One region of the Streptomyces sp. NBC_01410 genome, then DNA from elsewhere that is predicted to be linked to it. Evidence: riboswitches for the same ligand, from Rfam matches in the RefSeq annotation. Region 1 holds a riboswitch; the other holds the start of a gene.

Region 1 (3,620 bases):
GTGCTCGAGGTCACCGCCGAGGAGGTGCAGGCGGTCGCCAAGGCGCGGCTGCGCCCCGACAACAGGGCGGTGCTGGTGTACGAACCCGTCTCGGCGCCCGAGGGAAGCAACGAAGAGGAAGAGGCGGACCAGTGAGCGACGCTGCCGTGACGATGACGTACCACCCGCAGCCCACGGCGGGGGAGGCCAGGCCCTGGGCGTTTCCCGCCCCCGAGCGCGACACACTGGACAACGGCCTGACCGTGCTGCGCTGCCACCGCCCCGGCCAGCAGGTGGTGGCCGTCGAGCTCTCCCTCGACGCCCCGCTGGACGCCGAGCCCGAGGGCATCGACGGCGTCGCCACGATCATGGCGCGCGCCCTGTCGGAGGGCACCGACAAGCACACCGCGGAGGAGTTCGCCGCCGAGCTGGAGCGCTGCGGCGCCACCCTTGACGCGCATGCCGACCACCCCGGCGTCCGGGTCTCCCTGGAGGTCCCGGTCTCCCGGCTGCCCAAGGCGCTCGGCCTGCTCGCCGAGGCCCTGCGCGCGCCCGCCTTCGCCGACAGCGAGGTGGAGCGGCTCGTACGCAACCGCCTCGACGAGATCCCGCACGAGACGGCCAACCCGGCCCGCCGCGCGGCCAAGGAGCTCTCCAAGGAGCTCTTCCCGGCCGCCGCCCGTATGTCGCGCCCCCGCCAGGGCACCGAGGAGACGGTGGCCCGGATCGACTCCGCGGCCGTGCGTGCCTTCTTCGAGGCGCACGTCCGGCCCGCCACAGCCACCGCGGTGATCGTCGGAGACCTCACCGGGGTCGACCTGGACGCCGTTCTCGCCGAGACCTTCGGCACTTGGACGGGCGACAGCGCCAAGCCCCGCCCCGTACCTCCGATCACGGCGGAAGACACCGGCCGCGTGGTCATCGTGGACCGCCCGGGCGCCGTGCAGACCCAGCTGTTGATCGGCCGGATCGGCGCGGACCGGCACGACCGCGTATGGCCCGCGCAGGTGCTCGGCACGTACTGCCTCGGCGGCACCCTCACCTCGCGCCTGGACCGCGTGCTGCGCGAGGAGAAGGGCTACACCTACGGCGTACGGGCCTTCGGCCAGGTGCTGCGGTCCGCCCCGGACGGCTCGGGCGCCTCGATGCTGGCGATCAGCGGCTCGGTGGACACGCCCAACACCGGACCGGCGCTGGACGACCTGTGGAAGGTGCTGCGGACGCTCGCCGCCGAGGGGTTGACCGACGCCGAGCGTGACGTCGCGGTGCAGAACCTGGTGGGTGTCGCGCCGCTGAAGTTCGAGACGGCCGCGTCCGTCGCGGGCACGCTCGCCGACCAGGTCGAGCAGTTCCTCCCGGACGACTACCAGGCGCAGTTGTACGTGCGGCTGGCCGAGACCGGCACCGTGGAGGCGACGGCGGCGGCCGTCAGCGCCTTCCCGGTGGACCGTCTGGTCACGGTGCTCGTCGGAGACGCCTCGCAGATCGAGGAGCCTGTCAGGGCGCTGGGTATCGGCGAAGTGACCGTTGTCACCGGCTGATTGCCCCTCGCGCGATCCGGACAACTCCGGCTGAACCCGGCGCAACAGACAAGCGGAACCCCGGCATCCAAGCGGTGCCGGGGTTCCGTGCTATGTCCGGTTTATTGCGGAGGCTGCCTGTCTGCCCTGTGGGATGCACGACAAAAGGGCCTGTCTGTTTGGTGATTGAAAGTCGGCCCGCCTAGCGTCGGTCCGGCTGTTCGCCAGTAGCCCGTCGCATCCGCGGCATCGGACAGCCATCGCCGAGTCCCCGTCTGGCGCGAGCCTGGGGAGCCGGGGACCCACTCAGTCCCTGGGGTGAATCGGACGCCTTCGTATCCGTACGGAGGGGCCCGTAGGAGACCTTCCTGCTCCGAACCCGTCAGCTAACCCGGTAGGCGAGAAGGAAGGAAAGGACCAGCCACTTCATGGCGTTCACCCGTGCCACCGGGAAGCACCGTGCCCCGAGCCGCCTGTCGCGCAGGAGCGCGAACATGGCGGGCGCAGCGGCCCTTGCCACCACCGGCGTCATCGGAACCCTCGCTTCCCCGGCGCTCGCCGCCACCCCGGGCATGGCCCCCGTCGAGGACACCGGCCTGACCCAGGTCGTCACCGCCGACACCCTCGCGGACCAGATCGCCGACCAGGCCGCCGCCCAGAAGCAGGAGGCCGCCGAGGCCATCGCCAAGGCGAAGGCGGCCGAGGAGGCCAAGCGCAAGGCCGAGGCCCGCGTCAAGGCCGCCCGCGAGGCCAAGGAGCGCGCCGCCCGCGAGGCCGAGCGCAAGCGCCTCAACTCCTTCGTCGCGCCGATCAGCGGCTCGTACGTCTCCACGGGCTACAAGACCGGCGGCGCCGTCTGGTCCTCCGGCAGCCACACCGGCATCGACTTCCACGCCGCCTCCGGCACCACCGTGCACGCGGTCGGCTCCGGCACCGTCGTCGAGGCCGGCTGGGGCGGCGCTTACGGCAACAACGTCGTGATCAAGATGAAGGACGGCTCGTACACGCAGTACGGCCACCTCTCCTCGATCTCGGTCTCGGTGGGCGAGAGCGTCACCCCGGGCCGGCAGATAGGCCTCTCCGGCGCGACCGGCAACACCACCGGGCCGCACCTCCACTTCGAGGCACGCACCGGCCCCGACTACGGCTCCGACATCGACCCCCTCGCGTACCTGCGCGCCCACGGCGTCAGCGTCTGAGAACAGCAGAACAGCGCCCGAGCGCGGGCGCGCGAGAAGGCCCCGGCTTCCTGCCGGGGCCTTCGGCGTTCGGAGCCCTGGCCAAAAGATATCCATGGATTCCCGGGTGCCATCGGAAAATCCGGCCCACTGCAATAGAGTCACCGAACAGACGCCAATCGGCTGCGTTTCGCGCGGATTAAAGCGGAGGTTCGGTCATGCGCATTCCCGCGCACTCGGTATGCACGGCGATCCGCGACGACATCGTCTCCGGTGTATTCGAGCGCGGCAGCCGGCTCACCGAGGAGCAGCTGGCGCGCCGCTACGGCGTCTCCCGGGTCCCGGTGCGCGAGGCCCTGCGCACCCTGGAGTCCGAGGGCTTCGTCACCACCCGCCGGCACGCGGGTGCCTGTGTCGCCGAGCCCACCGAGCAGGAGGCGGCCGACCTGCTGGAGGTCCGGATGCTGCTGGAGCCCCTCGGCGCGGCCCGCGCGGCACAGCGGCGTACGGAAGCGCACCTGAAGGTCCTGCGCGGCCTGGTCAGGCTGGGCCAGGAGCGCGCACGCCGCGGCCAGGGCGAGGACCTGCGCTCACTGGGCGGCTGGTTCCACGAGACCCTCGCCCAGGCCTCCGGCAGCCCGGGGCTGATCGCCCTGCTCACCCAGCTGCGGCACAAGATCGCCTGGATGTACGCCGTCGAACAGCCCGCCACGCCCGTGGACTCCTGGGCGGAGCACGGCGCGATCGTGGACGCGGTGGCGCGCGGCGACGTGGAGCGGGCCCGCGCGCTGACGGCTGTGCACGCGGAGCGGGCCGCGTCGGCGCACCGGCTGCGCCGTCCCGAGCGGGTGAGGACTTCGCAACATGCCGTAAACACCACGAGCGTCCGCCATTAACAGGCGCGCCGTATACAAAGGGAAGGATATTCGCGGGGCTTCTTTTC
Region 2 (3,620 bases), 1.1 Mb from region 1:
GAGCGTGTACTGAGCGTGGTTGGTGTCCTGGTACTCGTCCACCAGGACATGGCGGAAACGTCGCCGGTAGTGCTCGGCGACGTCCGGGAACGCCTGGAGCAGATGCACCGTCGTCATGATGATGTCGTCGAAGTCCAGGGCGTTGGCCTCGCGCAGCCTGCCCTGGTACATGCGGTACGCCTCGGCGAGCGTCTTCTCGAAACCGTCGGCAGCCTGGTCGGCGAAGGTCTCCTCGTCGATCAGCTCGTTCTTCAGGTTCGAGATCTTGGCGCTGAAGGCCTTCGGCGGGAACTTCTTGGGGTCGAGATCGAGGTCCCGGCAGACCAGCGCCATCAGCCGCTTCGAGTCCGCCGCGTCGTAGATCGAGAACGACGAGGTGAAGCCGAGCCTCTTGGACTCCCGGCGCAGGATGCGGACGCACGCGCTGTGGAAGGTGGACACCCACATGGCGTTGGCGCGCGGCCCGACGAGTTGCTCGACGCGCTCCTTCATCTCGCCGGCGGCCTTGTTGGTGAAGGTGATCGCCAGTATCTGGCCGGGGTGAACGCTGCGCGTCCCCAGCAGATACGCGATCCGGTGGGTCAGCACCCGGGTCTTGCCGGATCCGGCCCCGGCGACGATGAGCAGCGGCGAGCCGGTGTGCACGACGGCGGCGCGCTGCTGTTCGTTCAGCCCTTCGAGGAGGGCGGCGGGGTCCACGACGGTGCGCGGGGCGCCGTCGCGGTGGTACGGATCCCGGGCCGGGGGCACGTCGAAGGCACCCTGGAAGAGATCGTCGGGCATCTCCTCCGGGGCCGGGTCCTCGGGCGGCGGCGGAGGGTGCTCCGAGCTGGGCTGGAGGTCCGCCAGGAAGCTGTCGTCAAAGAGGCTGCTCATCGCTCTACGAGTCTAGGCCGCCGCACTGACAGCTTGCCGCCGCATCCGGCCACCACCCTGCGTGACCTTCGCAACCCTGCGTGATCCGGCCATGTCGCCGGGTCACCTTCCGGAACGTACGGGTCCGCCGATCGGCAAGGTCACGAAAATGTATCGGGCATATCGAACATCAACCTTCACAGCGACCACACGAGTTGGCTACGGTGCTCGACCAGGCGGCCCGTATCCCCCTGGCGATCCGCGCCACATCGGGCAGCCTGCGCCGAATTCGGGCTTTCCGCAAGGAAGTTCGGAACCGGGGACCCACCATGCACAACCGGGGTGAATCGGACCGCACCCATCCGGTCCGTAGGGCGATCTTCCGTTCCGCCCGAACCCGACAGCTAACCCGGTAGGCGGTCCACGGAAGAAGGAGATGCCGGCCTTGGCGTCGCATCGCAAGGAACGCAGCCGTACCACGACCTCACCCGCCGTCGGGCTCACGACGGCAGCCATCGCCGGCGTCACGCTGCTGTCGACGCAGAGCGCCAATGCCGCGCCGACCGAGCCGAAGCCCTCCATCGAGGAGGTGCAGAAGAAGGTCGACGACCTGTACCGGCAGGCCGGCACCGCGACCGAGAAGTACAACAAGGCCAAGGAATCCACCGACGCGAAGCGGGCCGAGGTCGACGAGCTGCTCGACGATGCCGCCACGCGTACCGAGAAGCTGAACGAGTCGCGCAGAGTGCTGGGCAACTACGCGGCCACGCAGTACCGCACGGGAGCCGTCACGCCGACCGCCGCGCTGCTCTTCGCGGACAGCCCGCAGGCGTACTTCGACCAGACGCAGCTGATGGACCGGATGACCGACCGTCAGCGCACGGTGATCGACGACTACGAGACCCAGCGGGCCGCGGACGCCAAGCAGCGCGCTGCGGCGACCGAGAAGCTCGAGTCGCTCACGCTCTCGCAGAAGGCCCTGCGCAGCAGCAAGCAAGAAGTCCAGGCGAAGCTCGCCGAGGCACGGGCGCTGCTGTCGAAGCTGACCGCCGAGGAGAAGGAACGGCTCGCCGCGCTCGAGCGCCAGAAGCAGGAGGAGGCCCGCCTCAAGGCCGAGGCACAGGCCAAGGCGGAGGCGGAGGCCCGCGCCAAGGAGGCGGCGGCAGAGGCGGCGCGGCAGCAGCAGGAGGCGGCGCAGAGCCAGGACACCAGCACCGGGACGGGCACGGACACCGGCACCAGCACTGGCACCGGTACAAGCACCGGAACCGCCGACAGCACCTACGCGGCCAAGGCCGACAAGGTCCTCGCCTTCGCCCGCGCCCAGATCGGCAAGCCGTACGTCTGGGGAGCGTCCGGCCCGAGTTCGTACGACTGCTCGGGGCTGACCCAGGCCGCCTGGAAGGCGGCCGGCGTGGACCTGCCGCGCACCACCTGGGACCAGGTGAACGTGGGCACGCGGGTCGCGACGAAGGATCTGCTCCCGGGCGACCTGGTCTTCTTCTACGACGACGTCAGCCACGTCGGCATCTACATCGGCGACGGCATGATGATCCACGCGCCGAAGCCCGGTACGAACGTCCGCGAGGAGTCGATCTACTACATGCCGATCTACGGCAGCGTGCGCCCCGCGTAGCACCGCAGCAGCCGAACGCCCGGGCTTCCGAAGCGCGCCCGGGCGTTCTCATGCCCGGCGCACCCCGACGCACCGTGGCGCACCGCGGACATCCGGGCATCAGGTCCAGAGCGTCGCGATGAAGATGTTCGCGATCGTCAGCCCGCCCACCGCGCCGAACAGCGCCTTGTCGACCTTCTCCTCGTCCCGCTTGACGTAGACGAGGCCCAGGATGACCACCAGCACGGCCAGCTTGATCCCGATCTTCAGGCTGTTCACCGGCTGGTCGTCCGCCTGGTTCAGGCCCACCAGCACCACGCCGGTGACCAGCATCGTCAGCGCGCCGTGAAGCATCGCAGGGCTGAAGCGGGCCGTGCCCGCCCCCATGGCCTTCATCTGGGTGAGGAAACCGCCGAGCAGCGACGCGATACCGATGATGTGCAGGGCGACGAAGACATTGATGAGTACGTCCATGAGGCGGAGCCTAACGATCCCCATACCACCGCCCTTTGGGCAGGTGTGCCTCATTCGCCGCATCGGTCACAGCGGTAGCGGGGTCGGGCCGGTGCCATCAGGTCCGCTCCCAGAAACCGGCCCAGGGTGTCCACCTTCGGGCAAAACCGGTCCTTGCGCCCCTCCCCCGTGACCGCCAGGTCTAGCGTCCTTCCGCAGGTGACCGACTCCCCACCGCCGCCGAGCTCCCGGGCGGCCGTCGGCCACCACCGCCGAGAGATCCGGCGGCGGACCGCTCCCCCTGTGCGGACCGCCGTCGGACTCGGGCTCGTACCGCAGGCACGACAGAAGGACGTGGACGCCCTCGTGGCAGCGCACCGGAAACCGAAGCAGCATCCGCTCACCGGGCCCGCGGCCCGGACCGCCGCCACCCTCGCGCTTGCAGGCGCCGCAACAGCCACCGCATTCAACGGCACCGCACTTGCCGAGCCCGCCCTCACCCCCGCACAGGTCAAGGCCAAGGTCGACAAGCTCTACGAGGAGGCCGAGGCCGCCACCGAGAAGTACAACGGGGCCAAGGAACAGACCGCGGGCGCCCGCAGGTCGCTGGACGAGCTGCGCGACGAGGCCGCCCGCAGGACCGAGGCGCTCAACACCTCACGCAACGCGCTCGGTTCGATCGCCACCGCCCAGTACC

The links. Region 1 has a riboswitch for cyclic di-AMP ahead of OG741_RS29515 (M23 family metallopeptidase). Riboswitches for the same ligand answer to the same signal wherever they lie in the genome.
Positions count from the first base shown of each region.
Region 2: another riboswitch for cyclic di-AMP. It lies ahead of OG741_RS24415 (NlpC/P60 family protein); the one in region 1 lies ahead of OG741_RS29515 (M23 family metallopeptidase).

Region 1 covers NZ_CP109530.1:6,414,371-6,417,990, forward strand. The annotation lists gene OG741_RS29505 (pitrilysin family protein) at 1-135, shown strand, start outside; gene OG741_RS29510 (M16 family metallopeptidase) at 132-1,520, shown strand; cyclic di-AMP (ydaO/yuaA leader) riboswitch at 1,751-1,915, shown strand; gene OG741_RS29515 (M23 family metallopeptidase) at 1,928-2,698, shown strand; gene OG741_RS29520 (GntR family transcriptional regulator) at 2,896-3,573, shown strand.
Region 2 covers NZ_CP109530.1:5,275,101-5,278,720, reverse strand. The annotation lists gene pcrA (DNA helicase PcrA) at 1-876, opposite strand, end outside; cyclic di-AMP (ydaO/yuaA leader) riboswitch at 1,127-1,289, shown strand; gene OG741_RS24415 (NlpC/P60 family protein) at 1,292-2,491, shown strand; gene OG741_RS24410 (hypothetical protein) at 2,591-2,944, opposite strand; gene OG741_RS24405 (NlpC/P60 family protein) at 3,290-3,620, shown strand, end outside.